DNA from 2 places in the Pseudomonas sp. Teo4 genome. Region 1 is predicted to be linked to the other one. Evidence: riboswitches for the same ligand, from Rfam matches in the RefSeq annotation. Region 1 holds a riboswitch; the other holds the start of a gene.
The links. A riboswitch is a leader RNA that binds a small molecule or an ion and turns the genes downstream of it on or off. The one in region 1 is predicted to bind thiamine pyrophosphate.
Positions count from the first base shown of each region.

Region 2: it holds a riboswitch for thiamine pyrophosphate, as region 1 does, so the genes downstream of both, thiC (phosphomethylpyrimidine synthase ThiC) here and PspTeo4_RS03410 (TenA family protein) in region 1, are expected to answer to the same signal.

Region 1 covers NZ_JAXCIL010000001.1:683,126-698,611, reverse strand. The annotation lists gene PspTeo4_RS03435 (FAD-dependent oxidoreductase) at 1-593, shown strand, start outside; gene PspTeo4_RS03430 (sarcosine oxidase subunit delta) at 604-909, shown strand; gene PspTeo4_RS03425 (2Fe-2S iron-sulfur cluster-binding protein) at 906-3,809, shown strand; gene PspTeo4_RS03420 (sarcosine oxidase) at 3,813-4,424, shown strand; gene tenA (thiaminase II) at 4,561-5,229, opposite strand; gene PspTeo4_RS03410 (TenA family protein) at 5,226-5,873, opposite strand; TPP riboswitch at 5,952-6,057, opposite strand; gene PspTeo4_RS03405 (LysR family transcriptional regulator) at 6,085-7,011, opposite strand; gene PspTeo4_RS03400 (MFS transporter) at 7,110-8,318, shown strand; gene PspTeo4_RS03395 (GntR family transcriptional regulator) at 8,323-9,006, opposite strand; gene PspTeo4_RS03390 (shikimate dehydrogenase) at 9,230-10,033, shown strand; gene PspTeo4_RS03385 (SDR family oxidoreductase) at 10,069-10,761, shown strand; gene PspTeo4_RS03380 (glycerol dehydrogenase) at 10,909-12,000, shown strand; gene PspTeo4_RS03375 (transketolase) at 12,049-12,936, shown strand; gene PspTeo4_RS03370 (transketolase family protein) at 12,939-13,919, shown strand; gene PspTeo4_RS03365 (MFS transporter) at 13,985-15,292, shown strand; gene PspTeo4_RS03360 (zinc-binding dehydrogenase) at 15,405-15,486, shown strand, end outside.
Region 2 covers NZ_JAXCIL010000002.1:471,928-487,413, reverse strand. The annotation lists gene waaA (lipid IV(A) 3-deoxy-D-manno-octulosonic acid transferase) at 1-960, shown strand, start outside; gene PspTeo4_RS18585 (TolC family outer membrane protein) at 1,075-2,505, opposite strand; TPP riboswitch at 2,667-2,773, shown strand; gene thiC (phosphomethylpyrimidine synthase ThiC) at 2,935-4,815, shown strand; gene cytX (putative hydroxymethylpyrimidine transporter CytX) at 4,964-6,247, shown strand; gene PspTeo4_RS18570 (RsiV family protein) at 6,216-6,962, opposite strand; gene PspTeo4_RS18565 (NUDIX domain-containing protein) at 7,148-7,765, shown strand; gene PspTeo4_RS18560 (DUF1249 domain-containing protein) at 7,756-8,208, shown strand; gene cpdA (3',5'-cyclic-AMP phosphodiesterase) at 8,294-9,097, shown strand; gene PspTeo4_RS18550 (YqiA/YcfP family alpha/beta fold hydrolase) at 9,325-9,933, shown strand; gene parE (DNA topoisomerase IV subunit B) at 9,969-11,873, shown strand; gene PspTeo4_RS18540 (esterase-like activity of phytase family protein) at 11,870-12,856, shown strand; gene PspTeo4_RS18535 (retropepsin-like aspartic protease family protein) at 12,853-13,371, shown strand; gene parC (DNA topoisomerase IV subunit A) at 13,382-15,486, shown strand, end outside.

The DNA of each region.
Region 1 (15,486 bases):
TGAAAACCAACCGTGGCACGGTGCAGTGCGGCTGCGTGGTGCAGGCGGTTGCTGGCGCCAGCTCGCTGCTGATGACCAAGGCCGGCATCCGCGCGCCGATCCACACCTACCCCCTGCAGGCCATGGTCACCCAGCCGTTCAAGCCGTTCCTCGATCCGCTGGTCAGTTCCTCCGCCCTGCATTGCTACGTGCAACAGACCAGCCGTGGCGAAATCGTCTTCGGCGGCGGCTCCGACCCCTACCCGCTGTACAACACCCGCTCCACCCTGGACCTCAAGGAAAGCCTGCTGGCCCACGCCATCGAGATGTTCCCGTTCATGGCCAACGCCAAGTTGATGCGCCAGTGGGCCGGCATGACCGACATGACCCCGGACTACAGCCCGATCATGGGCCTCTCGCCGGTGAAGAACTATTACCTGGATGCCGGCTGGGGCACCTGGGGCTTCAAGGCCACGCCCATCTGCGGCAAGACCATGGCCGAGCTGGTCGCCAGCGGCGGCCAGGTGCCGGAACTGATCGCGCCATTCGCCCTGGAGCGCTTCAGCCGCTTCCAGCAAGTCAACGAAATGGGCGCCACTGCGGCCAGCCACTAGGAGCGAGACGATGAAGATCCTGACCTGCCCCTTGAACGGCCCGCGCAACATCAGCGAATTCACCTACGGCGGCGAGTTCAAGCACATGCCCGACCCGCGCAACTGCAGCGACGCCGAATGGGCCGACTACGTGTTCAACAGCGACAACCATGCCGGGGTGGTGGTCGAGTGGTGGCTGCACAACGCCTCCAGCTACTGGTTCCTGGCCGAGCGCCACACCGTCAGCGACCAGGTACTGCGCACCTTCGACCCCAAAGAAGTGTTCGACCGCCGCATCGACTTCGCCCCCACCGCCACCCCGGAGATCGCAGGATGAACAGCCTCACTCGCCTCCCCGCGCCCATGGGCCTGCTGATCGACCGCGAGCGGCCCCTGCGCTTTACCTTCGACGGCCAGACCTACCCGGGCTTTGCCGGCGACAGCATCGCCAGCGCCCTGCTCGGCAACGGCCGCTGGCTGCTGTCGCGCTCGTTCAAGTACCACCGCCCGCGCGGCCCGCTGAGCCTGGCCGGACAGGACGCCAACACCCTGGTGCAACTGCCCGACGAGCCCAATGTGCTGGCCGACATGCAAGCCGCCCAGGATGGCCAGGTGGTCGAAGGCCAGAACTTCAATGGCAGCCTGGACAACGACCGCGATGCCTACCTTGGCAAGTTCTCGCGCTTCATGCCGGTGGGCTTCTACTACCGTTCGTTCTACAAGCCCAAAGGCATGTGGAAAGTCTGGGAGCCGCTGATTCGCAAGAAGGCCGGGCTCGGCGTGCTCGACCAGAGCTTCAGGCCGCAGTACTACGACAAGGCATACCTATTCGTCGACGTCGCCGTCATCGGCGGCGGCCCGGCCGGGCTCCGTGCTGCGCTGGACGCCGCCAACGCCGGGGCCAAGGTGCTGTTGATCGAGCAGCAACCGGTGCTCGGCGGCTCGCTCACCTATGCCCGTTTCGACATCGCCGGCACCCGTGCCGCCAACCTGCGCCGGGAGCTGCTGGCCGCGGTCGAAGGCCACCCGAACATTCAGGTGCTGTTGGAAGCCACTTGCAACGGTTGGTTCACCGACCACTACCTGCCGGTGATCCAGCACAAGCGCATGTACAAGGTGCGCGCCACCCGTTGCCTGGTGGCCGCAGGCTCGTTCGACCAGCCGGTGGTGTTCCGCAACAATGACCTGCCCGGGGTGATGCTGACCAGTGCGGCCCAACGGCTGATGAAGCTCTACGCGGTCAAGCCGGGCCAGCGTGCGGTGATCCTCACTGGCCACGACGATGGCTACCTGGCCGCCCTCGACCTGCAGGAGCAAGGCGTGGCCGTCGCCGCCCTGGTGGACATGCGCGCCGCCCCCGCCGATGCCGCGCTGGCGGCCGAACTCAAGCGCCGCGATATCCCCGTGCACCTAGGCAGCACGGTATACGAAGCGCTGCACGAAGCCGGCATGCGCCATGTCAGCGGCGTGGACATTCGCCCCATCATCGGCCAGGGCAAAGTGGGCGACCACGGCCTGCGTCTGTCGTGCGACCTGTTGTGCATGTCGGCGGGCTACATGCCGGTGTACCAGTTGCTGTGCCAGGCCGGCGGCAAGCTGGCCTATGACGTGAACCGTGACGAGTTCGCCATCAGCCAGCTGCCAGCTGGATTGGATATCGCAGGCTCGGTGAATGGCCGTCATCATCTGGACAACGTGCTGACCGATGCCTCCCGCGGCGCCGCCGAGGCCCTGGCCGCGCTGGGCCTGCCAGCCCCAGTGCTGCCGGCCTTCGTCGCCGAGGCCAAGGTCAACTTCCCGTGGCCGATCTTCCCTCACCCCAAGGGCAAGGATTTCGTCGACTTCGACGAAGACCTGCAAGTGCGTGACATCGTCAACGCGACCCGCAGCGGCTACCGCGATGTACAGCTGGTCAAGCGTTTCTCCACGGTCGGCATGGGCCCGTCCCAAGGCCGCCACTCGGCGCTGCCCACCGCCCGTCTGGTGGCCCAGGCCACGGGCCGCAGCATCAGCGAAACCGGCGTGACCACGGCTCGCCCCCCCTTCCAGGCGGAAAAGCTGGCCCACGTTGCAGGCCGCGCCTTCGACCCCTACCGCCAGACGCCCATGCACCGCCGCCACCTGGAAGCCGGGGCGAAGATGATGCCCGCCGGTATCTGGCAGCGCCCGGCGTACTACGGCAAGCCGGAGCAACGTGAGCACTGCATGCAGGCAGAAGCCCGCCACGTGCGCGAGAAGGTCGGCCTGATCGACGTATCCACCCTTGGCGGCCTGGATGTGCGCGGCCCCGACGCTGCCGAGCTGCTCGAACGGCTCTATACCTTCGGCTTTGCCAAGCTGCCTGTCGGCCGTACCCGTTATGCACTGATGACCAACGAACACGGCGTAGTGATCGACGATGGCGTGTGTGCGCGCCTGGCCGACCAGCACTTCTACGTCACCGCCACCACCAGCGGCGTGGACCGTATCTATCAGCAGATGCTCAAGTGGAACGCGCAATGGCGCCTGGACGTGGACATCACCAACGTCACCGCCGCGCTGGCCGCGGTGAACCTGGCCGGCCCGCTGTCGCGCCAGGTGCTGGCCAAAGTGTGCGACGACGTCGAGCTGTCGGCCGAGGCCTTCCCTTACCTGGGCGTGCGCCTGGGCACGGTGGCCGGCATCCCGGCGCGCATCCTGCGGGTCGGTTTCGTCGGTGAGCTGGGCTACGAGGTACACGTCCCGGCCCGCCATGCCGAACGCCTGTGGGACGCCTTGATGCAGGCCGGCGCGGGGCTGGGCATTCGCCCGTTCGGTGTCGAGACCCAACGCCTGCTGCGCCTGGAAAAAGGCCATGTGATCATCAGCCAGGACACCGACGGCATGACCCACCCGGCCGAGATCGACATGCAATGGGCGATTGGCCGCAAGAAGCCGTTCTTCGTCGGCAAACGCTCCATCGAAATTCTCGAAGCGCAGCCACTCAAGCGCAAATTGGTCGGCTTCACCCTGCCCCAAGGCAGCCCCCAACCGCTGGAAGGCCACCTGGTGCTGGACGGGCCGGACATCAGCGGCAACGTCACCTCCTGCGAATACTCCCAGACCCTGGGGCAGATCATCGGCCTGGCTTACGCTGGCGCGCACCAGGCCACCCCTGGCATGCACATCCCGATCCGCGTGGAGGGCGGCGTGATGGTCAATGCCCAGGTGGTGCAACTGCCCTTCTTCGACCCCGACAACCAGCGCCAGGAGCTCTGAGCCATGTCCAGCCTTAATGCCGAAGCCTTGATCGAACGCAGCCCGCAGGCCGTGCTGCTCAATACCTGCGCGCTGACCGACCTGACCGACCTGCCACGGGTGGGGTTTCGCGGTGGTGACAGCGCAGCCTACCTGCAAGCACGGGGCTATCGCCTGCCCGAACGGCCGAACCAAGCCCTGCGTCAGGACGACGGGGGATGGGTCGCGCGGCTGTCGCAAAGCGAGTACCTGTTGCTTGGCAGCCTGGCTGACCAGGGCAAGCGGGTTGCCACCGAGGAAGCCGAATGGACCCAGGATGGTCAGCGCAACTACCTGCTGCCGCGCCAGGATAGCCATGCCTGGTTGCAACTGTCTGGGCACCAGGGCAGCGCGGTAATGGCCAAGCTGTGTGGTGTCGACCTGCGCGCCGAAGCGTTTCCGGTCGGGGCCGTGGCGCAGACTTCGGCAGCGCGGATCAACGTGATCGTGGTCAATGTGGGCAGTGCGACGCTGCCGGCGTTGCACATCCTGTTCGACCGGGCATCGCTGGCTTACTTCAGCGGCGCCATGCTTGATGCCATGGATGAATTTGACGGGGGGATGGTGGCTGTGGATACGCTGGCTGGCCTGGCTTGATATAGCCAGGGTTTCGTGGGAGCTGGCGAAGCCTGCGAAACGAGGGCGCAGCCCTCGCATGAGTATGTAATGGGGCTGCCAAGCAGCCCATCGCCGGCTTCGCCAGCTCCCACAAGGTAACAGTCGGCATTAACCGCTACTTGGCAGCGCCGTCCAGCCCCATCTGCCAGAAGTCCGCTTCCAACCGCGAAGCCTGGGCAAAGATCGCCGCCAGCTCCGTGAAACGCTGCTCGGTCATGCTGCGTGCAGCCAGCTCGTCCAGGTGTTTGCGCGCCGCCTGCGCCACCCCCTGATACCCCTCACCCGCGTACTCGCCAATCCACTCACGGTACGGGTGGTTGGCCATGTCGCTGATGCCGCCGGCCAACCGGCTGCCGATTTCCGCATAACCAATCACGCAGGGCGCCAGCGCCACGTGCAGGTCGAGCAGGTCGCCCGCCGCACCGCAGTCCAGCACGAAACGGGTGTAGGCCACCGTCGCCTGGTGCTCCGGTGCCGCTTCGATGTCGGCCTGGCTCAGGCCCCAGCGGGCGCACAGGCGCACATGCAGGTCGGTTTCATCGAGAATCGCCGCCAACCCGGCCTGGGCAGCGCGAATATCGCTGGGTCGACGGCTTTTATAAGCGGCCAGCGCCCAGGCGCGGGCGAACTGGATGAGGAACAGGTAGTCCTGCACCAGGTAGGTACGGAAGGCGCTTTCCGACAGGGTGCCCTCGCCCATCTGACGTACGAAGGCGTGGTCGACGTAGCTGTTCCACTCAGGCAGCGCGGCTGCCTTGAGGCGGTCGAAGATATCCAGACTCATTGTTGTTCCTCATACACGGCCTCGAAGAAGGCCAGCTCCAGCGCGACGGTGCGCAGGTAGAAATCGGTGGCCAGCGCTGCCTCCTGCGGGCCGACCCGGTCCAGTTCGGCTTGCAGGAAAGCGACAAAGTCACTGAACGCTGGGTTGTCGTGCAGGGTGATCCACTCGGCATGGACGAAGTTGGCTGGCAGCGGCTTGGGTGCCTTGAGCGCCCAGTCCAGGTACAGGCCTTCGGCGACATTGAGCACCGCCAGCGCGGCGGCGTACGAACGGGTGGCGGCGGCTTCGCGCATGATCGCCTTGAAGCCTGCGGTGGGCACGGTGTCGGGCGGCGCCTGGCGCTGCTCGGGGCTGACGTCCAGGGCTTCGAAAGCGCGCAGGAAATAGGTGTTTTCATCGCTGCTGATCATGCCGGCGAAACGCCCGAACCGCAGGCGCGCTTCGAAGGTGTCGGCAGTGGCGATGGCGGCACCGAGCAAGGTCAGGAAGCTGTCGAGGAAGCGGTGGTCCTGCACCAGGTAGCGGACCATCACCGGGTCCGGCAGGCTGCCGTCGCACAATTGGGTGACGAAGCGGTGGCCAACGGCGGCGGACCAGGTCGGCTCGCTCTGGCGGCGCAGGGTGGCGTTGAAGCGTTCGGTCATGGTGCTGTCCTTTCTAGGCTGACAGCGAGACCGTTGAGGTGATGCATGGACTGGCCTCGCAGTGAGGCCGGCAAAAAGGTAGGTCGGCAGTCCCATCCCTTCGCCGGCATGATCCGGATCAGGTTCGAAGGGTCACCGCGCCAGCGGTTTCTCAGCCCGTTGCCGGGCTCCCCTTGGTGGCGTCATGTATACAGCAGGGGCTGCGCCTGCATCAACTGAAATAGCGTGTGTCCAGACGCTCGACCAGAAAGTCGATGAACACCCTCACCCGCTGCGGCAACTGGCGGCCCGGCCCAATGAACACGGCGTGCAGCACATCTTCCTGCTCGTCGCTTTCAAAGCCGTCCAGCAACGGCACCAACTGCCCGGCGTCGATATCGGCGCCCACGTGGAAGTTGGCCAGACGCGCGATCCCTGCCCCTCCCAGGCATAGCTGACGCATGCTCTCACCGTCGTGCACCAGCAGGTTGCCTTGTGGTTCGACCTCCACCCGCTGCCCCTGCTCATCGCGGTAGACCCAGGCCTGGGAGTGACGATGAAAACCAAAACCGAGCCGGTTGTGGCCGGCCAACTCTGCAGGTGTGCATGGCTTCCCATGGCGCGCCAAATAGGCCGGCGAGGCGACCGTACGCAAGCGGCTACGGCCCAGGTGGCGCTGCACCAGGCGCGAGGCTTTCAACGGGCCCGAGCGAATGGCGATATCGGCGCGACGCTCCAGCAGGTCGACCACCGTGTCGGTCAGTTCAAGGTTCAGGGTGATTTGCGGGTAGGCCTCGAGGAACTGGGGAATCAACGGCGCCAGGCAGTGCAGGCCAAACGGCAGGTTGCTGTTGATATGGATGACGCCGCTGGGACAGGCGGCATTGGCCACGTCGCGTTCGGCGTTGTCGATCTGTTCAAGAATACGCAGGCATTCGGCATGAAAGCGTTCGCCTTCGGCGGTCAGTTCCAGGCGCCGCGTGGTGCGGTGCAGCAGGCGTGCGCCAAGGCGCTGTTCGAGGCGGGCGATCAGCTTGCTGACCGCCGAGGGCGTCATGTCCAGGCGCCGTGCCGCTTCCGAGAACGTGCTGGCGGCCACCACTTCGGCAAACACCTCCATCTCGCCCGAGCGGTTGATGTCCTTGATTCGGCTTTGCATGACCTCAATTCACAGCTGGTTTGAATTGCACAAGTCTACATCACAAGCCAGCGAGCTCGTATCGTCTGCTTCATCTTTCACCTTGCGAGCGTCTGTTCATGACTACCCCCACCTCCACACGTATCCATCCTGGGATCTACGTGCTGGCTCTGACGGCCTTCGCCATCGGCGTGGCCGAGTTCATCGTGGTCGGCATCCTGCCGTCGATTTCCAGCGACCTTGGCGTGAGCCTGGCCACTGCTGGCGGCCTGGTCGGCCTGTACGCCCTGGCACTGGCGATCTTCACCCCGTTCATCGTCCTGCTGCTGGGGCGCCTGCCACGCAAGCCGGTGTTGCTTGGGCTGGTCGCGGTGTTTCTGGCCGGCAACCTGCTCTCGGCACTGTCCAGCGACTACACCACCTTGCTGGTGGGCCGTCTGATTACCGCCGTCGCCCACGGCAGTTTCTTCGCTATCGGCGCCACGGTGGCAGCCAGCCTGGCCCCCAGGGGCCAAGCCAGCAAGGCCATCGCCATCATGTTCGCGGGGTTGACCCTGGCCATGGTGATCGGCGTACCGCTGGGCAGCTTCCTCGGCAATGCCCTTGGCTGGCGCCTGCCGTTCTACGCCGTGGCCGCCCTCAGCGCCCTGGCCTTGCTGGCGACCCTGTTCTGGCTGCCTGCACTGCAAAGCGGTGAAGCGGGCAACATTCGCACGCAACTGGCTGCATTGGGGCAACCGGCCATCTGGTCGATGATGCTGGTGACCATTCTCGGGTTCGGCGCAAGTTTCGCCGCCTTCACCTTCATCACCCCGATCCTCACCGACATCACCGGTTTCTCCTCGGCCACGGCCAGCAGCCTGCTGGTGGTGTTCGGCCTGGCCACGCTGCTCGGTAACCTGGCTGGTGGGCGTCTGGCCGACCGCATGGGCTGGCAACGTGCACTGCGCCTGCTGTTCGTGCTGCTGGCCGCGACATTGGTGCTGCTGGGGCTGTCGCTGACATCCCCGATAGCGATGGTGGTGCTGCTGTTCATCTGGGGCGTGCTGGCCTTCGGCATGACCCCAGGCTTCCAGGCCGGCATGCTCGACACCGCCGGGCGCTATGCCCCAAGGGCCGTCGACTTCGCATCAGGCCTGAACATTTCGGCCTTCAACCTGGGAATCACCCTGGGCGAGACGGCGGGCAGCTACCTGGTCACCCATGGGCAACTGGCCCTTACCCCATGGGCCGGGGTGGTCGCCGCCGTGCTGGTGCACCTGCCGCTGGCCTGGCTGGTGTGGCGTGCCCGGCACCCGGTATCGGCCAGCGTCGCGCCGAGCGTGTGAACACTCAAGCCGAGGTCGTCGCCATGGACTTGCGCTCCAGCCACTCCAGCATCAGCTCGCCCCAGGCGATGTCGGCTTGCAACGCAGCCTTGGCCTTGGCCGAGTCGCGCTTGCGCAATGCCTCAAGCACTTCGAAGTGCTTGTGCTTGGCGCTGGCCAGTTCGGCCTTGGGCACTTCGGCGTGGAAGGTGCTGAGCAGCGGCCCCATCATCACCCACATGTTTTCCAGGGTCTTGAACACCACCGGCATGCGCGCCGCAGCGATCAGGCCGAAATGAAACTCGCGGTTGAGCAACGAAGCCTTCTTGTAGTCGACGCTGACCGCCGCCTGGAACGCAGCCTGCACTTCTTCGAGGTGGGCCAGTTCGGCTTCGGAGATGCGCTCGGCCGCAAGGCCCGCAGCTTCGCCCTCAAGCAAGTGGCGGATCAGCTGGATCTCGCGCAACTGGTTGACGGTCAGTTCGGGGACATAGATGGAGGTGGCGGCTTTCATGTCCAGCGCATGGTCGCTGACCAGGCGGAAGATCGCTTCGCGCACCGGAGTGATCGACACGCCGAACTCTTCGGCCAGGGCACTGATGCGCAGGCGGTCCCCAGGTTGGTACTGGCCGTCCATCAATGCGGTGCGGATGATGCTGTAGACCCGCTCGCTCAGGTTGCCTTTATCCAGCGGCTTGTGAACTGTCACGCTGATTCTCTCTTGTCTGGTGAATGGCCCGGCACCTGCCGGGGCGCGGCTGGGCGAGAAGGCATGATACATCATCATGACGGTCTCGGTAGCTCAGGGGTTTTAGTGCCAAGTAAAAACATGATATATCATATTTTACGCCAACGACTGATGACGCTCACCCCGAGCACGCAACACCCCGTCATCGCCGCTGACGCCTTACCCACGTCATAGGAAGCCCATCATGCCAATCACCGGCACCACCCGGGTGGTGGTTCATCTGACCTACCCGGCCAAACACCTGCGTACCCCTTCCTTCTTCAACCCGCTGCTCGAACGCCTGGGCCATGACGGCGTGCTGGTGCCCTGGGAGGTGTCGCCTGCCAACCTGGCCAACGCCTGGGCCGGCCTGCGCGGCATCGAAAACCTCGCCGGGGTGATCGTCACCGTGCCGCACAAACTGGAAGTCGCCGAACTGTGCGACGAACTGCAAGGCGTAGCGGCGTCGCTTGGGGTGTGCAACGTCGCCCGACGCCTGCCCGACGGCCGCTTCAGCGGGCGCATGTTCGATGGCGAGGGCTTTGTCCGCGGCCTGAAGAACCAGGGCCACTCGCTGGCCGGCAAACGCGTGCTGCTGCTCGGTGCCGGTGGCGCCGCCACGGGAATCGCCCATGCGCTGCTGGCCGAGCCACTGGAGCGCCTGGTCATCGCCAACCGTTCCCAGGCCAAGGCCGAGGAACTGGCTGCCCAGTTGCGCACGTTGCTGCCTGGGCGACAGGTGGCAGCAGGCCCGGCGGATGGCCGTGGCTTCGATGTGGTGATCAATGCCACGGCGCTGGGGCTGAAGACCGACGACCCGTTGCCGCTGCCAGCGCACACGCTCGACAGCGGAGCACTGGTCGCCGAGGTGGTGATGAACCCGGATGTCACCGCCCTGCTGGAAGCGGCCCAAGGCCGTGGCTGCCAGATCCACAAGGGCGTGCACATGATCACCGGGCAGGTCGAACTGCTGGCCGACTTCCTGTTCGGCGCGGCCAAGGAACACTGAAAACCGAATTGCGTTTTTTCCCAACGGAGCAACTCATGAACAAGATTGCAATCATCACCGGCGGTGGCTCGGGCATCGGCCTGGCCACCGCACGCCGCCTGCTCGCCGATGGCCATGAAGTTCACACCCTGGGCCTGGGCGAACCTGAACAGCGTGTCGAAGGCATTCATTACCAGGAGCTGGACGTCACCAACGATGGGGCAGTGGCGGATTTCTTCGGCCGCTTCGAGCGGATCGATGCCCTGGTCAATGCCGCCGGGGTCATCGACCATCAACGCGAGTGGCAGCTGGAGGGCTTCAGTCGTGTGCTCGACGTCAACCTGACTGCCGTGATGCGCATCAGCAACGCTGCGCTGCCGGGGCTCAAACGGGCCCGTGGTGCGGTGGTCAACTTTGCCTCGATGTGGGGCATCTTCGGCTCGGCCAAGACGCCCGCCTACGCCTCGAGCAAGGCCGCCATCGGCGAGCTGACCCGCTGCCAGGCGGTGGCCTGGGCCGCCGATGGCGTGCGTGCCAACGCCGTGGCACCGGGCTGGATCCTCACCCAGCTGTCACGCCGCGCCTTTGAAGACCCAAGCCGCTCGGCCGGGATTCTCTCGCGCATACCGATGCAGGCCTGGGGGCAGCCGGAGGACGTCGCCGACGTGATTGCCTTCCTGGTTTCCGACAACGCCCGCTACGTCACCGGCACCACCCTGGCGGTGGACGGTGGTTACTCCATCGCCTGATTTGCCCCCCCTGAACCGATCGATGGCCGTCAGGGAAACGGTGAAGGCGCTTGACGGCCAACACGCATGATATATCATGCATCACACATGACCGAGATCGCCCACGACCTCGCATAACAACAACAAACCGTCACACAGAGGTACCGTATGAATCTGGTTTTCGGATCACCCGGCCGCTACGTGCAAGGCCCCGATGTACTTGATGAGGCAGGCCAGTACCTGGCCCACTGCGGCCGCCGCGCCGTGGTGGTCATCGACAGCTTCGTGATCGGCCTGGTCAAGGAACGCCTGGACGCCACCTGTGCCCGCGCCGATGTGCAATTGCACTACATCACTTTCGATGGCGAGATCACCGCCCAGGGCATCGCCGCCCTGCGCCAGTCCGCCGCGCGCTTTGCCTTCGACATGGTGGTGGCGGTGGGTGGCGGCAAGTCCATCGATGCCGGCAAGGCCTTGGCCCACTCATCCGGCGCCGCCTTGGTGAGCATGCCCACGGTGGCTTCCAACGACGCCCCTACTTCCAAGAATTTCGTGGTCTACGACGAGCATCACCAGCTCAGCGAAGTCGGCCACCTGCTCAGCAGCCCACGCTACGTGCTGGTCGACACCCGCCTGATTGCCCAGGCCCCCCGCCCCTTCCTGCTGGCCGGCATCGCCGACGCCCTGACCAAGAAGTTCGAAGCCGAGCAGTGCCAGAAGGCTGGCGGCGTCAACATGTTCGGTGCCCGCCCCTCGCTGGCCGGCGTGACCCTGGCTCGGGAATGCTATGCCGTGCTGCGCGAACACGCCGAGGAAGGCTTGGCGCTGGCCGGCAGCGGCCAGGTGAACGCCGCCTTCGAGCGCCTGATCGAAGCCGTGCTGCTGATGAGCGGCCTGGGCTTCGAGAGCGGCGGGCTGTCCATCGCCCACGCCATGACCCGTGGCTTGTCCAAGGTGCCGGGCGCCCGCGACCAGGTTCACGGCTGGCAAGTCGCCTATGGCCTGCTGGTGCAGCTGGTGCTGGAAGACCGCGAGGCAGCGTTCATGGCCGAGTTGCTGGCCTTCTACCGGCGCATCGGCCTGCCCTGCAACCTGGCCGAGCTAGGCCTGAACGCGCCCGACCAGGCCACCTTGCAGCAGATCGCCGAGCCGACCCTGCAAGCCCCCCATGCGCGCAACTTCCTGCGAGCCAACGGCCAGCCCCTGCAGTGCGATGACCTGATCGAGGCCATGCGCGCGCTGGAATCACTGACCCGCTGAATTCCCCTGGCAACACCCACCCTGCGATGCCTGCATTTGGAGGTAGAGATGCCTACACCCCGTAAAACCCTCGAGGCTTGGAAAGCCAGCGACTTCGTGCCCAGCGCCGAGACCGTCGCCCACCTGCGCGAACGGGCGAAATTCGTCCGGCTGGAAACCATCCGCCTGATCGAGATCGCCAAGACCGGCCACTACACCTCGGTGTTTTCTGCCGCCGAGCTGTTCTCGGCGTTGTACTACGACGTCATGAGCCTGCGCCCGGAAGACCCCAAGTGGCCGGAGCGCGACCGTTTCCTGATGGGCAAGGGGCACGCCGCCGTCGGCCAGTTCCCGATCCTGGCCGACCTTGGCATGTTCCCCAAGGACTGGCTGGACGACTACACCCGCCTGGGTAGCCCACTGGGCGACCACCCGGACATGCGCAAGGTGCCGGGCATCGATTTCTCGTCCGGCTCCATCGGCCACGCCCTGTCCGGCGGCCTGGGCATGTGCCTGGCGCAGCGCTTCACCGGCCACAGCTACGACGTGTTCGTCATGCTCGGTGACGGCGAGATGCAGGAAGGCCAGGTCTGGGAAGCGGCCATGAGCGCGGCCCACCACAAGGCCAGCCACCTGATCGCCATCGTCGACCGCAACGGCTTCCAGCTCGACGGCGAGGTCGACGATGTGATCGGCATCGAACCGCTGGATGAAAAATGGCGTGCCTTCGGCTGGGAGGTCCATGTGATCGATGGCCATGACATCCGCGAGGTGGCCACCACCCTGCGCCGCATCAAGGCCGACGAAAACCGCGACAAGCCGGTGTGCATCATCGCCAAGACCGTCAAGGGCAAGGGCGTTTCCTACATGGAGACCGAGCCGGGTTGGCACCTGGGCTACCTGGACCCGGAAGACGCGCAACGCGCCATCGCTGAAATCGAAGCCAAGGAGATCTGACCATGAACGCCCCCCTGTCCCCCAACTCCTGGCAATACCGTGGCCTGAATGCCATGAACCCTGGCCTGTCGTACCTTTCCGATGGGCTGATCGAGCTGACCCGCGAAGGCTACCCGGTCATGGCCGGCTCCGCCGACCTGCAGTACTCCAACGGCCTGAACAAGTTCGCCACGGCGTTCCCCGACCGCTATATCCAGTTCGGCATCTCCGAGCAGAACATGGTCACTGCCGCCGCCGGCCTGGCCACTTGCGGTGTGATGCCGTTCGTGGCCACCTTCGCCTCGTTCCTGGGCCTGCTGTGCTGCGAGCAGATCCGCATGGACGTGGCCTACTCAGCCCAGCCAGTGCGCCTGATCGGCCACCACACCGGCATCTCGCTGGGTTTCTATGGCACCTCGCACCATGCCACCGAAGACATCGCCACCATGCGCTCGATCGCCGACCTGGCGGTGGTCTCGCCGTCCGACGGCCCGCAACTGGTGGCGGCCATCAAGGCCTCGGCCACCTACGACAAGCCGGTGTACTTCCGCATTGGTCGCGGCCGCGACCCGATCATCTACGAACACGGCGCCACCTTCGAGTTCGGCAAGGCCACCGAGCACTGCCAGGGTGAAGAACTGACCATCATCGCCTGTGGCATCACCGTGCACCCGGCGCTGGAAGCGGCACGCAAGCTCAATGCCGAGGGCCGCTCGGTGGGTGTGATCGACATGGCCTCGATCAAGCCGATCGACCGCGAGGCGATTCTGGCCGCTGCAGCGCGCAGCAAGCGAATGATGACGGTGGAAGAGCACAACGTGCTCGGCGGCCTGGGCGCGGCGGTGGCCGAGGTGCTGGCCGACGAAGGCGTCGGGGTGAAGCTCAAGCGCCATGGCATCTACGACGAGTACAGCCTGATCGCTCCGCCTACCCACCTGTACCAGCACTACAAGCTCGATGCCGCCGGTATCGAAGAAGTCGCCCGCGCGCACATGGCGAGCTGACCCGTTACGCCGTACGGGCAGCGCCAACTCCGGCGCTGCCCGCCTCTTCCGCTCGGAGCCTAACAATGAACAATATGACCGAGACCCTGCCCGCCAGCGCGGCCCACGCCACCCCAGGCGCAACCAACCTGCGCCGTAAATCGCTGCTCGCCACCGGCATCGGCAACCTGCTGGAGTGGTTCGACTGGACCCTCTATACCGTCGCCTCCGTCTATATCGCCGCCGCCCTGTTCGACAAGAGCAACCCAACCTCGGCACTGCTCGCCACCCTTGCCGTGTTTGCCGCAGGTTTTCTGCTGCGGCCGTTGGGCGGTATCGTGTTCGGTATCCTGGCCGACCGCCTGGGGCGGCGCACTGTGTTGCTCAGCACCATGCTGCTGATGGCCGGCGCCAGCCTGCTCATCGCCTTCATCCCGTCTTTCGAAGCCATTGGTAGCTGGGCTTCGGCACTACTGCTTGCAGCAAGGCTGATCCAAGGCTTCGCCCATGGCGGCGAAACGACTACCTCCTATGCCTACATCGCCGAAATCGCCCCGCCGAAACGTCGAGGGCTGTGGTCGAGCACCGTGTTCTTCGCAGTGGGCAGTGGCTCGTTGCTGGCGACCTTCTACATGGCCCTGCTGACCTCGCTGCTGAGCACCGAAGAAATGCAGCAATGGGGCTGGCGCATCCCCTTCGCCACCGGCGGCCTGCTGGCAGTCTTCGCCCTGTGGCTACGGCGCAACATGATGGAAAGCGAGCACAGCCCCAGCGCCAGCACCGCGACGCAGCAGGCACCGTGGAGCCGTGCTCAGGTGCTGCAGCATGGCGTGCGGCTGTTCCTGTACGAAGCCGGCGCGACCCTGACCTACTACACCTGGGTGACCTCGGCGTCGATCTACGCCATGAGCGTCAAGGGCATGGACCCGCATAGCGCGTTCATGATGAGTTGTGTCGCCCAGGTGATCTACCTGGCCTTCCTGCCGGTATGCGGCTGGCTGTCGGACCATTGGGGGCGCAAGGTCTGCGCACTGATTTCGCTGCTGGGGATCGCCGCAACGCTGTTCCCGCTGTGGGGCATGATCTCGAGCGAGCCGTGGACGCTGATGGTGGCGCAGACCGCCGGCCTGATGCTGGTGGCGTTCATCACCGGGTGCAAGCCGGCGTCCATTTCCGAGCAGATCCCCACCCGCTACCGCACCCGTATGTTCGGCGTGTGCATCTCGCTGGGGGTGGCGGTGTTCGGCGGCACGGCCTCGTACCTGACCACCTGGCTGTACTCCGAGCAGATCGGCTGGATGTTCAACGTCTACCTGATCGTGGTCGCGGTCATTGCCAGCGCAGTGGTGCTGTTGTGGAAGAACAACCACGGGGTACCGATCGACCAGGTGTGAGGCGCGAAAAACGCCTGTGACCTGGATTCACCACAGTTTGGCCTGGCGGCGCCTGTTTCGCCCTGCCGCGATCCTTTAGCCTCCAGGCAAACCCGCCCTCAAGGAAACCTTCATGTCCCACGACTACAACGCCTGGGCCTGGACCCCAGGCGCCGGCCTCGAAGGCTTGCAACTGGTACGCAAGCCTCTACCCA
Region 2 (15,486 bases), on a different contig from region 1:
CATTGTTACCTGCCGTATGACCTGCCGTGGGCAGCGGGGCGTTTCCTTGATCATGTGCGCCCACGCCTGGGCATCATCATGGAAACCGAGCTGTGGCCCAACCACATTCACCAGTGTGCCAAGCGTGGTATCCCCGTGGCCTTGGCCAATGCGCGGTTGTCCGAGCGCTCGGCCCGTGGCTACGCACGTTTTGCCGGCCTGACCCGGCCAATGCTTGGCGAAATGAGCCTTATCGCGGTGCAGACCGAAACCGAGGCCCAGCGCTTCCGCGACCTGGGTGCACGACCTGAATGTGTGCAGGTGACCGGCTCGATCAAGTTCGACCTCAAGATCGACGAGCAACTTCTGCCGCAAGCCAAGACGCTTCGTGAGCAGTGGGGCGCGGCCCAGCGTCCGGTTTGGATCGCCGCCAGTACCCACGAAGGCGAGGATGCCCTGATTTTGCAGGCGCACCGGCAGTTGCTGCAGGTACATGGTGACGCACTGTTGATTCTGGTGCCGCGCCACCCTGAGCGTTTCAATGCTGTGCATGCCCTGTGCAGTGAACAGTTTGCCACCGTTCGCCGTTCCTCGGGTGCGGCGGTCGACAGCCAGACCCGCGTGCTGCTGGGCGACACCATGGGCGAGCTGCTGTTCCTCTACGCACTGGCCGATATCGCGTTCGTCGGCGGCAGCCTTGTCGCCACCGGCGGCCACAACCCATTGGAACCAGCTGCGTTGTCATTGCCGGTGATCATGGGGCCGCATGTATTCAACTTCCTTGAAATCAGCGCGATGTTGCGTGAAGCGGGCGCGTTGCAGCAGGTGGATGATGTCGACGGGCTGGCGGGGGCGGTGCGGCGGTTGGTCGAGTTGCCCCAGGATGCCCAGCGTATGGGGGCGGCGGGCAAGCAGGTGATGCTGGCGAATCAGGGGGCCTTGCAGCGGTTGCTGGATGGGCTTGGGGCGTTGATGCGCTGAAGACCGAGTCGGCCTCATCGCCGGCAAGCCGGCTTCCACAGGTACTGCGGTGATCTTGAGAGCGGCGCAGTCCATGTGGGGGCCGGCTTGCCGGCGATGAGGGCAGCACCGAGCTTAAGGCCTGCGCTCGAAGTTCTTCGCCGCCGCCGCAGCCAGGTCCGGTGGCAGGAAGTCCTTGTCCGGGTTGTAGTCCGGCTTCAGGTACCGCTTGAGGTCCTGCAGGTCTTGCGGGCTCAAGGTGCCGGCCGCCTGTTTCAGGCTCAGGTTGTCGAGAATGTAGTCGTAGCGGCTGTTGTTGTAGTCGCGCACCGAGGTGTACAGCTGGCGCTGGGCGTCGAGCACGTCGACGATGTTGCGGGTACCGACCTGGTAGCCGATCTCGGTGGCCTCGAGCGCGCTCTGGTTGGAAATGATCGACTGCTTGCGCGCCTGGACCTGTTCCACATCGGTGTTCACCGCACGGTGCAGGTTGCGGGTGTTTTCCACCACCTGGCGGCGCAGGCTTTCGCGCTGCTGCTCGCTCTGGCTCAGCCGTTGGTAGGCCTCGCGCACCTGCGAACTGGTCAGGCCGCCGCTGTAGATCGGAATGTTCAACTGCAGGCCGATGCTGGTCTGCTCGACGTCGCCGGCATACCGCACGTTAGCTTGCGGGTTGCTGAAACCGAGGCTGTCGTTGTCGCCTTTCTGGTACTTTGCCACTGCATCGAGGGTGGGCGCATGGCCTGCCTTGCGTTGACGCAGCGTTTCTTCGGCGGCGTCGACGGCATGGTTGGTGGCCAGCAGGTTGAGGTTCTGGCGAGCAGCGGTTTCGACCCAGGCCTTGGCATCATTGGGCGTCGGCACCTGTACCGGCAGGGTGTGGACCACGCCCTGGATCGATGAGTACTCGCGGTTGGTCAAGGTAACCAGGGCTTCGAAGGCATCCTGCACCTGGCGCTCGGCGACGATGCGGTTGGCCCGGGCAGTGTCGTAGCTGGCTTGCGACTGCAGCACGTCGGTCTTGTCGGACAGGCCCACGTCGAAACGTTCATTGGACTGGTCCAGCTGGCGCTTGAACGCGGCTTCCTCGGCCTTGGTCGCGGCCAGGTTGTCCTGGGCCCTGAGAACGGCGAAGTAATTCTGCGCGGTCTGCAGGATCAGGTTCTGCTCGGTGGCCGACAGTTCGAGTGCCGCCTGCTCGTTGACAGCTTCGGCAGCCTGCAACTGGAACCAGCGGTCGGCGCGGAAGATCGGCTGCGACAGGGTCGCACTCCAGGAGTTACCGCTGCGGTTGGAGGTGAGCGATGGTTCGTCGAACTTGGTGCGGGTGTTCATCATCTCCGCGCCGGCCGACAAGTTCGGCAGCAACCCGGCCCGGGCCTGGGGCACCACTTCGCGACGGGCGCCATAGTCGGCGCGGGCTGCAGCCAGGTCGGCGTTGTTGTCGACGGCCTCCTGATAGACGCTGACCAGGTCGGTTTTCACTGTTGCGGGCACATCCGCTGCCCAGACCACTCCGTTGGACGCACAAGACACGGCTATCGCCAGTGAGAGTTTGCGCAGCATAGAGGCAATCCTTGTACGAAATTTAATTACTGAACTGTTGAGTATCGAAAGACGGGCCAGTGTAGTGCCATGTGCCCCCGGCAACAATCGTCGGCTGCGCCTTTCATCAACGCGCTGATTTACCCGCTTGGCTTTGCCGACCACTCCAGTCTAGACTGCGCATGTTCTTGTCGGGGTGCCTTGAAGCAAAGGCTGAGATCGCAAAGTTGCGGATCCCGTTGAACCTGATCAGGTTAGCGCCTGCGTAGGGAACAAGATTGCTCGCCTTCCCGGGGAGCCTCTTGTGCCAGGTCCGGGAATGTCTCAGCTGCAAGCAGCTCAAGGCACCTCCATGTATCCGGCACTGCACACCCGCCAAGGGGGTGCGTCCGCGCCTTTCAGGTTCACCCCGACAATCCGCCCGCAAGGAAGATGTCTGGAGAGCCTGTGATGAGTAAACAAGAAAAAACGATCAACCTCAGCGAGTCGGCACAAGTCGACCAGCAGTCCGTGCAACCGCTGCCCAATTCACGCAAGGTCTATGTTCAGGGTTCGCGCCCCGACATCCGCGTGCCCATGCGCGAGATCAGCCTGCACGACACCCCCACCGATTTTGGCGGCGAATCCAACGCGCCAGTGCTGGTCTATGACACTTCCGGCCCTTACACCGACCCGAACGTCATCATCGATGTGCGTAAAGGCCTGGCCGATGTTCGTTCGGCCTGGATCGACGCCCGTGGCGACACCCTGCGCCTGGAAGGCCTGAGCTCGAACTTCGGCCAGCAGCGCCTGAACGACGCCGAGCTGGCCAAGCTGCGTTTCGCCCACGTACGCAACCCGCGTTGTGCCAAGCCTGGTGCCAACGTCACGCAGATGCACTACGCCCGTCAGGGCATCATCACCGCCGAGATGGAATACGTTGCCATCCGCGAGAACATGAAGCTGCAGGAAGCCCGCGCCGCCGGCCTGCTGGACCAGCAACATGCCGGTCACAGCTTCGGTGCCAGCATTCCGAAAGAGATCACCCCCGAGTTCGTCCGCGAGGAAATCGCCCGTGGCCGCGCGATCATCCCGGCCAACATCAACCACCCGGAACTGGAGCCGATGATCATCGGTCGCAACTTCCTGGTGAAGATCAATGGCAACATCGGCAACAGCGCCCTGGGTTCCTCCATCGAGGAAGAAGTGGCCAAGCTGACCTGGGGTATCCGCTGGGGTTCTGACACGGTCATGGACCTGTCCACCGGCAAGCACATCCATGAAACCCGCGAGTGGATCATCCGCAACTCGCCGGTGCCGATCGGTACCGTGCCGATCTACCAGGCCCTGGAAAAGGTGAATGGCGTCGCCGAGGACCTGACCTGGGAGCTGTTCCGCGACACCCTGATCGAACAGGCCGAGCAGGGCGTGGACTACTTCACCATTCACGCCGGCGTACTGCTGCGTTATGTACCGCTGACTGCCAAACGCGTCACCGGCATCGTCAGCCGTGGTGGTTCGATCATGGCCAAGTGGTGCCTGGCGCATCACAAAGAGAACTTCCTCTACACGCATTTCGACGAGATCTGCGAAATCATGAAGGCCTACGACGTCAGCTTCTCGCTGGGCGATGGCCTGCGCCCAGGCTCGATTGCCGACGCCAACGACGCCGCGCAGTTCGGTGAGCTGGAAACCCTCGGCGAGCTGACCAAGATCGCCTGGAAGCACGACGTGCAGTGCATGATCGAAGGCCCTGGCCATGTGCCGATGCAACTGATCAAAGAGAACATGGACAAGCAGCTGGAGTGCTGTGACGAGGCGCCGTTCTACACCCTCGGCCCACTGACCACTGACATCGCCCCTGGTTACGATCACATCACCTCCGGCATCGGTGCGGCGATGATCGGCTGGTTTGGTTGCGCCATGCTCTGCTACGTGACGCCCAAGGAGCACCTGGGCCTGCCGAACAAGGATGACGTCAAGACCGGCATCATCACCTACAAGATCGCCGCCCACGCAGCCGACCTTGCCAAAGGCCACCCAGGCGCGCAGATTCGCGACAACGCCTTGTCCAAGGCACGCTTCGAATTCCGTTGGGAAGACCAGTTCAACCTCGGCCTGGACCCGGACACCGCCCGTGCGTTCCACGACGAGACCCTGCCGAAGGAATCGGCCAAGGTCGCCCACTTCTGCTCGATGTGCGGGCCGAAGTTCTGTTCGATGAAAATCACTCAGGAAGTGCGTGAGTACGCCGCGAAGATCGAGACGGTGGACGTGACGGTCGAGCAAGGCATGCGCGAGCAGTCCGAGCGGTTCCGCCAGGAAGGCAGCCAGCTTTATCACAAAGTCTAAAAACAACCATCTCCCCCCCTTGTGGGAGCGGGCTTGCCCGCGAAGCAGGCGCTGCGGTGCCTGGCACCGGCCTTGCCGGTGTTCGCGGGCAAGCCCGCTCCCACAAAGGGGCGGTGATGCCTCATCAATTCTTCCGGCGAACACAATAATGACCACCCCCAGCCACTTCTCCCCGGACCACCCGGTCCCCTCCAGCCACCGCTTGTTCGGTGCCCGCGACCTGTTCGCACTCTGGTTCTCCCTCGGCATCGGCCTGATGGTCCTGCAGGTCGGCGCGATGCTGGCTCCAGGCCTGGGCTTGGCGGGGGCCGTGCTGGCCATCGTCCTCGGCACGGGTGTGGGCGTGCTGTTGCTTGGGGCTGCCGGCGTCATCGGCAGTGACACCGGCCTGCCGGCCATGGCCACCCTGCGCCTGAGCCTGGGCCGCCACGGCGCTCGGTTGCCTGCTGTGCTCAACTTGTTGCAACTGGTTGGCTGGGGTGCGTTCGAGATCATCGTCATGCGTGATGCCGCCAGCCTGCTTGGCGCACGCACGTTCGGCGAAGGCAGCCTGTGGAACAGCCCGATGCTGTGGACGGTATGTTTCGGTGCCTTGGCCACTTTGCTCGCGGTCAGCGGGCCGTTGGCCTTCGTGCGCAAGATTCTGCGCAAATGGGGGATCTGGGTACTGATGGCCGCCTGCCTGTGGCTGACCTGGAACCTGTTCGCCAAGGCCGACCTGGCCGACCTTTGGGCGCGTGCCGGTGATGGTTCGATGTCGCTGGCCGTCGGCTTCGACATCGTCATTGCCATGCCGCTGTCCTGGTTGCCGCTGATTGCCGATTACTCGCGTTTCGCCAGCAGCGCCAAGCGTGTCTTCGGTGGCACCGTGCTGGGCTACTTCATCGGCAATACCTGGCTGATGAGCCTGGGCGTGGCCTACACCCTGGCCTTTGCGCCAAACGGCGAGGCCAATGCCCTGCTGTTGGCCCTGGCCGGCGCCGGCATCGGTATTCCCCTGCTGCTGATCCTGCTGGACGAGTCGGAAAAGGCCTTTGCCGATATCCACTCCGCTGCAGTCTCGACCAGCGTGCTGGTGCGCTTCAAGGTCGAGCACCTGGCCCTGGTCATCGGCATGGTGTGCACCCTGATCGCCCTGTTGGCGCCATTGGCACAGTACGAGAACTTCCTGCTGCTGATCGGCTCGGTATTCGCGCCGCTGTTCGGCGTGGTGTTGATGGACCACTTCGTGATCCGCCGCCGTCGCGCCCCGGCGCTGGTCGAAGGGCTGCACTGGCAGGCGCTGCTGGCCTGGGTGGTCGGGGTTGCGGCTTACCATGTGATCGCCGCGCAGGCACCTGAGTTTGGTGCCACCCTGCCAGCACTGGTGCTGGCAGGTGGGCTGCATGCGCTACTGAGTGTCAGCCGCGGCCGGGAAACAGTTCGGGCTTGAGCACGCCATTGAGGCGTGGGTACGGGATTTTCAGCTCGACGTGGCCCATGGAATAGGGCGCGATGGAATAGACCTCGTACTTCACCACCACCGCGCCGTACGTCAGGGCGATGTGCGGCGACTTCTTGAACGGCCAGGTCTTGACGAACTCGGCGTCCTTGTCCATACCGACGCTGATCAGCCAGGCGCGGTGGGACTCCTCGACAGTCTTCCAGAAGGTGTCTTCCTGGCCGGGCACCAGCATGTCCTGCAGGGTCAGCACCTTGTCCAGCTTGCGCGAGTAGTTGATGAAGCCGCGCCCTGGCATGCCGTGGGCACCGCCGCTGTCCAGGTAGCTTGAAAGTTCGATGATCACCAGCCCGTCATGCTGCTCGCGTACCTTGGCCTGCAGGTAGCTGCTGTTGCGCTTGTCGGCGCTGGCCAGGTATTGCTGTTCGTAAGCCTGCAGCGAGGCGGGCGCGGTGCTGCGCTGGTTGTCTTCGGTCAGTTGCAGCAAGCGCTGTTCGACGATGCCGTCGAGCTTGGGCAGGTCCGGGAAATGGATGGTGTCGATGTTCACCAATGGGCAGTCGCTTTCGGTGCAACCGGGTTTCACGTGTTCCCAGGCGTCACGCTTGACCTCCAGCGGAGCCCGGTAGTTGGGTGCGAACACGCTTTGGCAGGCGCCTAGCGCCAGTGCCAGCACGGCCACGGAAGTCAGTTTGACCAGTGTCATGATGATCCTTGCAGAACAGGGAAAAGTCGCCCTTTGACCGTCGGCGCGGCCTTCAGTTCGCCACTAAGCTAACAGAGAGAAGACTTGCTGTCCCGAGTGCGCGAACGGTTACCGGAAAGGGATGAAACAGGCTGGCGTGCAGAGTAGGATGGCGCGAAGCGGTAAATGAGGTCACGAGGATTTCCATGTCAGACACGTTGAATTCAGTGCCCAAGGCGGTCGAGATCGTCGAGCGGGCCAATTGCTTCCAGGGCTTCTACAAGCTCGACAAGGTGCACCTGCGCCACGAGCTGTTCGCCGGAGGCATGGGCCGCGAGATCAGCCGCGAACTGTTCGTACGGCACGACGCGGTCTGTGTACTGCCTTACGACCCGCAGCGCGATGAAGTGGTACTGATCGAGCAGTTTCGCGTGGGTGCGATGGACAAGGTCGCCAACCCGTGGCTGATCGAGATGGTCGCCGGGTTGATCGACAAGGACGAACAGCCCGAGGAAGTCGCCCATCGTGAGGCCGAAGAGGAGGCGGGGCTTACCTTCAGCGCCCTGTGGCCGATGACCCGCTACTTCCCGTCGCCGGGCGGCAGCGATGAATACGTACACCTGTTCCTGGGCCGCTGCACCAGCGAAGGCGCAGGTGGCCTGCATGGCCTGGAGGAAGAGGGCGAGGACATTCGCGTGCGCGTCTGGTCATTCGAAGATGCCCTGCAAGCCGTGCGCGACGGGCGTATCTGCAATGCCGCGACCATCATCGGGTTGCAGTGGCTGGCCCTGAACCGGGACGAAGTACGAGGTATGTGGAAGTGAACCTGTTGCGTGAGCGTTATCGGGTCGATCTGGCCGGGCTGCAGGCAGCCTGCGAGGCCAACTACGCCCGGCTCATGCGCCTGCTGCCCGACATGCGCACCACCCAGAGCTCGCGCCGCATCGGCATGACCCAGGGCGACCAGATGCTCGGTGTGCTGGTGCTCGATGTGGTGCTGGCCTGCCCCTACACCACCACCTTGCGCGTGCGCCAGGAGCACAGCCTGCCCTGGTTGCCGGTGCCGCACCTGGAGGTTCAGGTGTATCACGATGCGCGTATGGCCGAGGTTGTCAGCGCCGAACACACCCGGCGCCTGCGCAGCATCTACCCGTACCCCAATGCCGGCATGCACCAGCCCGACGAGAAAGCCCAGCTCAATCTGTTCCTTGGCGAATGGTTGAGCCATTGCCTGGCCTGCGGCCACGAACTGGCAAGTGTGCGCTGAAATGTGACGCGGGTTGGTTTGGAGTATTTGCTCGAAAGCCTTCCCCCGCCATAATCCGTGCAATATCCGTTCGAGGAGACGGCCGTTGCCGCACCCAGACTCCCTATCGGCACCCGTGCATGTGGTGCAACTGACCGACGCCCACCTGTTCGCCGATCCGGCCGGTTCACTGCTGGGCCTCAAGACCCGCGACAGCCTGCGCCATGTGATTGCCCAGGTGCGCCGCGAGCAACCGCGTATCGACTTGCTGCTGTGCACTGGGGATTTGTCCCAGGATGCCAGCGTGGCTTCCTATGAGGCTTTTCGAGAGCTGACCGCCGGGTTCGGTGCGCCGTCCCGCTGGTTGCCGGGCAATCACGATGAAGCACGGGTGATGGCCGAGGTGGCGCCTGAATTGGTGCAGGCTGTGACTGACATCGGCGCCTGGCGCATCGTGATGCTCGACTCGGCCGTTGTCGGTGCCACTCATGGGCTGTTGGCAGAGCAGCAACTGGCCACGTTGGACCAAGCGTTGGCGGGTGCCGGCGAGCGTCATCTACTGGTGTGCTGCCACCACCAGCCGGTGGATATCGGCTGCGCCTGGATTGCGCCAATCGGTTTGCGTAACGCCGATGAGCTGCTGCAGCGCCTGCAATGTTATCCACAGGTGAAGGCGCTGCTGTGGGGGCATATTCACCAGGAGTGGGACGAAATACGCGGTGGCCTGCGGCTGCTGGCCACACCGTCTACCTGCATCCAGTTCGCTGCGCGCAGCGAGGAGTTCAAAGTGAGCGAAGAGCAGCCGGGGTATCGCTGGTTGCGGCTGCATGCCGACGGGCGGTTGGAAACCGGGGTGGAGCGGGCGCTGGATTTCGAGGTGAAGCTGGATTTCGACAGCCCCGGTTATTAAAGCCCTGAGGCCTCATCGCCGGCAAGCCGGCTCCTACAGTGATCTTGAGGTCGTCGCGGTCCATGTGGGAGCCGGCTTGCCGGCGATTGGCCGCGCAGCGGCCCATGCCACATTGATGATTGTGTTGCGAAATCCCCGATCCAGCGCCAAAACCCGGCGAACACGCTACACTGCGCGTCCCTGCGCCCACTCCGATCGGGCGCGAAGCCACAGATTCCGGGGGCAGCATGTCGGGTACCATCCTCTATATCCATGGCTTCAACAGCTCGCCGCTTTCTACCAAGGCACGGCAGCTGGAGGCCGTCATGCAGCAGTTGGGTCTGTCCGACCAGCTGCGCATACCCGCTTTGCACCACCACCCGCGCCAGGCCATGCCGCAGCTCGAGGCGGCCATCGCTGAGCTCGGCTCGCCTCTGCTGGTCGGCAGTTCGCTCGGCGGCTACTATGCCACCCATCTGGCCGAGCGCCATGGCCTGAAGGCCCTGCTGGTCAACCCGGCGGTGACCCCGCACAAGCGCTTCGATGGCTACCTCGGCACCCAGCGAAACTTCTATACCGATGAAACCTGGGAGCTGACATTGGACCACGTGCAGGCCCTGGCCGAACTGGAAGTGCCAGCGCCCACCGACCCCAGCCGCTATCAAGTGTGGCTGCAGACCGCCGATGAAACCCTGGACTACCGCTATGCCGAGCATTATTACCGTGCCTGTGCTCTGCGTATCCAGGCCGGTGGCGACCACAGCTTCCAGGGCTTCGCCCAGCAGCTGCCGGCCCTGCTGGCGTTTGCCGGGATTGCCCGGGGGCAGTACGCAGCGCTAGATTTTTCTGTATTTTGATCTTTTTGCATTCACCAGACTGACGACGAGAACCCATGGCCAATCCCAGCGCTAGCGCCTATAACGCAGACGCCATCGAAGTCCTCTCGGGCCTTGACCCGGTCCGTAAGCGGCCGGGCATGTATACCGATACCAGCCGGCCGAACCACCTGGCTCAGGAAGTCATCGACAACAGCGTCGACGAAGCCCTGGCCGGCCACGCCCGTTCGGTACAGGTGATCCTCCACGCCGACCACTCGCTGGAAGTTAGCGACGATGGCCGTGGCATGCCGGTGGACATCCACCCTGAAGAAGGCGTGTCGGGCGTCGAGCTGATCCTCACCAAGCTGCATGCGGGCGGTAAGTTCTCCAACAAGAACTACCAGTTCTCCGGCGGCCTGCATGGCGTGGGTATTTCGGTGGTCAACGCCCTGTCGACCCAGGTGCGCGTGCGCGTCAAGCGCGACGGCAACGAATACCAGATGACCTTCGCCGACGGCTTCAAGGCCAGTGAGCTGGAAGTGGTTGGCACGGTTGGCAAGCGCAACACCGGCACCAGCGTGTACTTCAGCCCCGACCCGAAGTATTTCGATTCGCCGAAGTTTTCCATCAGCCGCCTCAAGCATGTGCTCAAGGCCAAGGCCGTGTTGTGCCCGGGCCTGCTGGTCAGTTTCGAGGACAAGTCCACAGGCGAGAAAGTCGAGTGGCACTACGAAGACGGCCTGCGTTCTTACCTGGTCGACTCGGTCAGCGAGTTCCAGCGCCTGCCCGACGAGCCGTTCTGCGGCAGCCTGGCGGGTAACAAGGAGGCCGTCGACTGGGCGCTGCTGTGGTTGCCCGAAGGCGGCGACAGCGTCCAGGAAAGCTACGTCAACCTGATTCCCACCGCTCAGGGCGGTACCCACGTCAACGGCCTGCGCCAGGGCCTGCTCGACGCCATGCGCGAGTTCTGCGAATTCCGCAACCTGCTGCCGCGTGGGGTGAAGCTGGCACCGGAAGATGTCTGGGAGCGCATCACTTTCGTCCTGTCGATGAAGATGCAGGAACCGCAGTTCTCTGGCCAGACCAAAGAGCGGTTGTCCTCCCGTGAGGCGGCGGCGTTCGTTTCGGGCGTGGTCAAGGACGCGTTCAGTCTGTGGCTCAACGCCCACCCTGAACTGGGCATGCAGTTGGCGGAACTTGCCATCAGCAACGCCGGCCGCCGTCTGAAGGCCAGCAAGAAGGTCGAGCGCAAGCGCGTGACTCAGGGGCCGGCGCTGCCTGGCAAGCTGGCCGATTGCGCCGGCCAGGACCCGATGCGCGCCGAGCTGTTCCTGGTCGAGGGTGATTCGGCCGGTGGCTCTGCCAAGCAGGCGCGTGACAAGGAGTTTCAGGCGATCCTGCCGCTGCGTGGCAAGATCCTCAACACCTGGGAAGTCGACGGTGGTGAAGTCCTGGCCAGCCAGGAAGTGCACAACATTGCCGTGGCCATCGGGGTCGACCCGGGTGCTGCGGACCTGTCGCAACTGCGCTATGGCAAGATCTGCATCCTCGCCGACGCCGACTCCGACGGCCTGCACATCGCAACCCTGCTGTGCGCCTTGTTCGTGCAGCACTTCCGGCCACTGGTCGAGGCCGGCCATGTCTACGTGGCGATGCCGCCTCTGTACCGCATCGACCTGGGCAAGGAAATCTACTACGCCCTCGACGAGGCCGAACGTGATGGCATTCTCGACCGCCTGGTGGCCGAGAAGAAACGTGGCAAGCCACAGGTCACCCGATTCAAGGGCCTGGGTGAGATGAACCCCCCGCAACTGCGTGAAACCACCATGGATCCGAACACCCGGCGCCTGGTCCAGCTCACCCTGGATGATGTGCAAGGCACCACCGAAATCATGGACATGCTGCTGGCCAAGAAGCGCGCCGGTGACCGCAAGAACTGGCTTGAAACCAAAGGCAACCTGGCCGAGGTCCTGGTTTGATTCGTCTGCTGTTCGCGGCCTTTCTTGCGTTGGTTGCCCTGCCGGGCGTGGCGGGCAACTGGCCGGAGCTCAAGCTCACCGCCGAGCACCCGATCGAGGGTATGCGCGGCGGCAACTTGTCCGGTCTGGCCCTGTGCCGGGGCGGCTTGTGGGGTGTGTCCGACCGGGATGACGACCGCATCTACCGCTTCGACCAGCAAAATGCAGTGTGGCGCGCCCAGCCGCTGACCTTCACCCCGCCGCCAGTACCTGAAAGTGGCTTGCCTTGGGGGCTGAAGTCACGCAACTGGGCCGCTTCGTACATTCGCGGTGGTGAACTGGACTACGAAGGCATCACCTGCGACAAGGCTGGCAATATCTTCCTGGTCAGTGAGGCCCATGCTGCCGTGCTGCAGTTGCCGGCCGAGGGCGAGCCAGACTGGTTGAAGATCGACCCGACGATGATTCGCCAGGCACGCGCCAGTGGCATGTTGTTGAACTTCAATGCCTTGTTCGAAGGCTTGGCGATCAACCCGGCAGGCGACCGCCTGTGGTTGGCAGCCGAGCGCGAGCGTCGTGGCCTGGTGGCGGTGCAGCGTCAGCAGTCGGTTTGGACCTGCGAGCGCAGCTGTGTACTGCTCAGCGAGGCCGGGGTCGAAATGCAGCCTGCGCAAATGCCTAATCCGCAAGCCTTGTCGCGGGACTTTTCCGACCTGGCCTGGTTTGACGGCAAGCTGTTCACCCTCGAGCGCAACGCCTATCGCATCTGCCGCCGGGATGCCGGTACCGGTGCGGTCGAGCGTTGCTGGTCGTTCGCCGCCGACGCCTTGGTGGAAGGGCGCCGTTATGATCAGCCGTTCGGCCTGGCCGAGGCGCTGGTAATCGACGCCAAGGGCGCCTGGGTCGGCCTGGACAACAACAACGGTGATCGTGCCGACGGTGAGTCGCGCCCGATCGTCTGGCGCTTCGCCGCGCCCGAGGGCGGCTGGAGTGCCAAGCCATGAGCCAGCCACCGGGCAAGCGTGCGGGCAAGGTCCTGATGTTCGTCGCCTGGTTGGCGGCGCTGTTCCTGGCCACACGCTTTTTCGGTGAGTGGGAGGCGCGTGAAAGCAACCCGAACACGCAGGTGCAATCCGAGCATGGCGAAGGCTTCATCGAGGTGCGTCTGTTGAGCAACGGGCAGGGCCATTTCGTGGCGGACGGCGCGATCAATGGTCAGGTGGTGCACTTCATGCTCGATACCGGGGCTACCGATGTGGCGATTCCCGAAACACTGGCCCGTGACCTGGATCTGGAGCGCGGCAGCCCGGTGACCCTCAGTACCGCCAATGGTCGCACCGAGGGCTACCGAACACGTCTGGACAGCCTGCAACTGGGCGATATCCGCCTGCAAGGCGTGCGCGCACTGGTGGTGCCAGGCTTGGATGGCCAAACCGTGCTGCTGGGCATGAGCGCGCTGAAACAACTTGAATTTACCCAGCGCGGCGGCACCATGCTGCTGCGCCAGAACCTGAAATGACGAGGCCCGCATGAGCGACTCACTGGAACTCAGCCTCGACGGCGTAGAACGCCGCTCGCTGGCTGACTTCACCGAACAGGCCTACCTCAACTACTCCATGTACGTGATCATGGACCGGGCCCTGCCGCACATCGGCGACGGCCTGAAGCCGGTGCAACGACGCATCGTCTACGCCATGAGCGAGTTGGGGCTCGATGCCGATGCCAAGCACAAGAAATCCGCCCGTACCGTCGGTGACGTGCTCGGTAAGTTCCACCCTCACGGCGACTCGGCCTGCTACGAAGCCATGGTGTTGATGGCGCAGCCGTTCAGCTACCGTTACACCCTGGTCGATGGCCAGGGCAACTGGGGTGCGCCGGACGATCCGAAGTCGTTCGCTGCAATGCGTTACACCGAGGCGCGCCTGTCGCGTTACTCCGAAGTGCTGCTCAGCGAGCTGGGCCAAGGTACTGTGGACTGGGTGCCGAACTTCGACGGCACCCTGCAGGAGCCTGCGGTGCTGCCGGCGCGGCTGCCGAACATTCTGCTCAATGGCACCACGGGCATTGCCGTGGGCATGGCTACCGACGTGCCGCCGCACAACCTGCGCGAGGTGGCCAGTGCCTGTGTGCGCCTGCTCGACGAGCCCAAGGCCACCATCGAGCAACTGTGCGAGCACATTCAGGGCCCGGACTACCCGACCGAAGCCGAAATCATCACGCCGAGAGCGGAGATCCTCAAGATCTACGAAAGTGGTCGTGGTTCGATCCGCATGCGGGCGGTCTACCGTGTCGAAGATGGCGATATCGTGGTCACCGCGCTTCCGCACCAGGTCTCCGGGGCCAAGGTGCTGGAGCAGATCGCTGCGCAGATGCAGGCCAAGAAGCTGCCGATGGTTGCCGACCTGCGTGATGAGTCGGACCACGAGAACCCTTGCCGCATCGTCATCATTCCCCGTTCCAACCGGGTGGACGCCGCCGAGCTGATGCAGCACCTGTTCGCCACCACCGAGCTGGAATGCAGTTATCGGGTCAACGTCAACATCATTGGCCTTGATGGCCGTCCGCAGCTCAAGAACCTGCGTGCGCTGCTGCTGGAATGGCTGGAGTACCGCATCGGTACCGTCCGTCGCCGCCTGCAGCACCGTCTGGATAAGGTCGAGAAACGCCTGCACCTGTTGGAAGGCTTGCTCACCGCGTTCCTCAACCTGGATGAAGTTATCCACATCATCCGCACCGAAGAACATCCAAAACAGGCGTTGATCGCCCGTTTCGACCTGACTGAAACTCAGGCCGAATACATTCTTGAAACCCGCTTGCGTCAATTGGCCCGCCTGGAAGAGATGAAAATCCGTGGCGAGCAGGACGAATTGCTCAAGGAACAGGCCAAGCTGCTCGCCCTGCTTGGCAGCGACACCAAGCTGCGCAAACTGGTGCGCAGCGAGTTGATCAAGGATGCTGAAACCTACGGCGATGACCGCCGTTCGCCTATCGTCGAGCGCGCCGAAGCCAAGGCGCTGTCTGAAAACGAGCTGATGCCGACCGAGCCGGTAACCGTGGTGTTGTCCGAAAAGGGCTGGGTGCGCTGCGCCAAGGGCCACGATATCGACGCCACCGGGCTGTCCTACAAGGCGGGTGATGGCTTCAAGGCCGCCGCTGCCGGCCGCTCCAACCAGTTTGCCGTGCTCATCGACTCGACGGGTCGCAGCTATTCGGTAGCGGCGCATACCTTGCCATCGGCACGAGGGCAGGGTGAGCCGCTGACCGGGCGTCTGACGCCACCACCAGGGGCTACTTTCGAGTGTGTGCTGTTGCCTGAAGACGATGCGCTCTACGTGGTGGCCTCTGACGCCGGTTACGGCTTCGTGGTCAAGGGCGAGGACCTGCAGGCGAAGAACAAGGCCGGCAAGGGCCTGTTGAGCCTGCCAAACGGGTCCAAGGTCATGACCCCACGGCCGGTGGCCAGCCGAGAGCAGGACTGGCTGGCGGCGGTAACCAGCGAGGGACGCCTGCTGGTGTTCAAGGTTGCCGACTTGCCGCAACTGGGCAAGGGCAAGGGCAACAAGATCATCGGTGTGCCTGGTGATCGAGTGGCCAGCCGTGAAGAATATGTCACAGATTTGGCCGTCATTTCCGA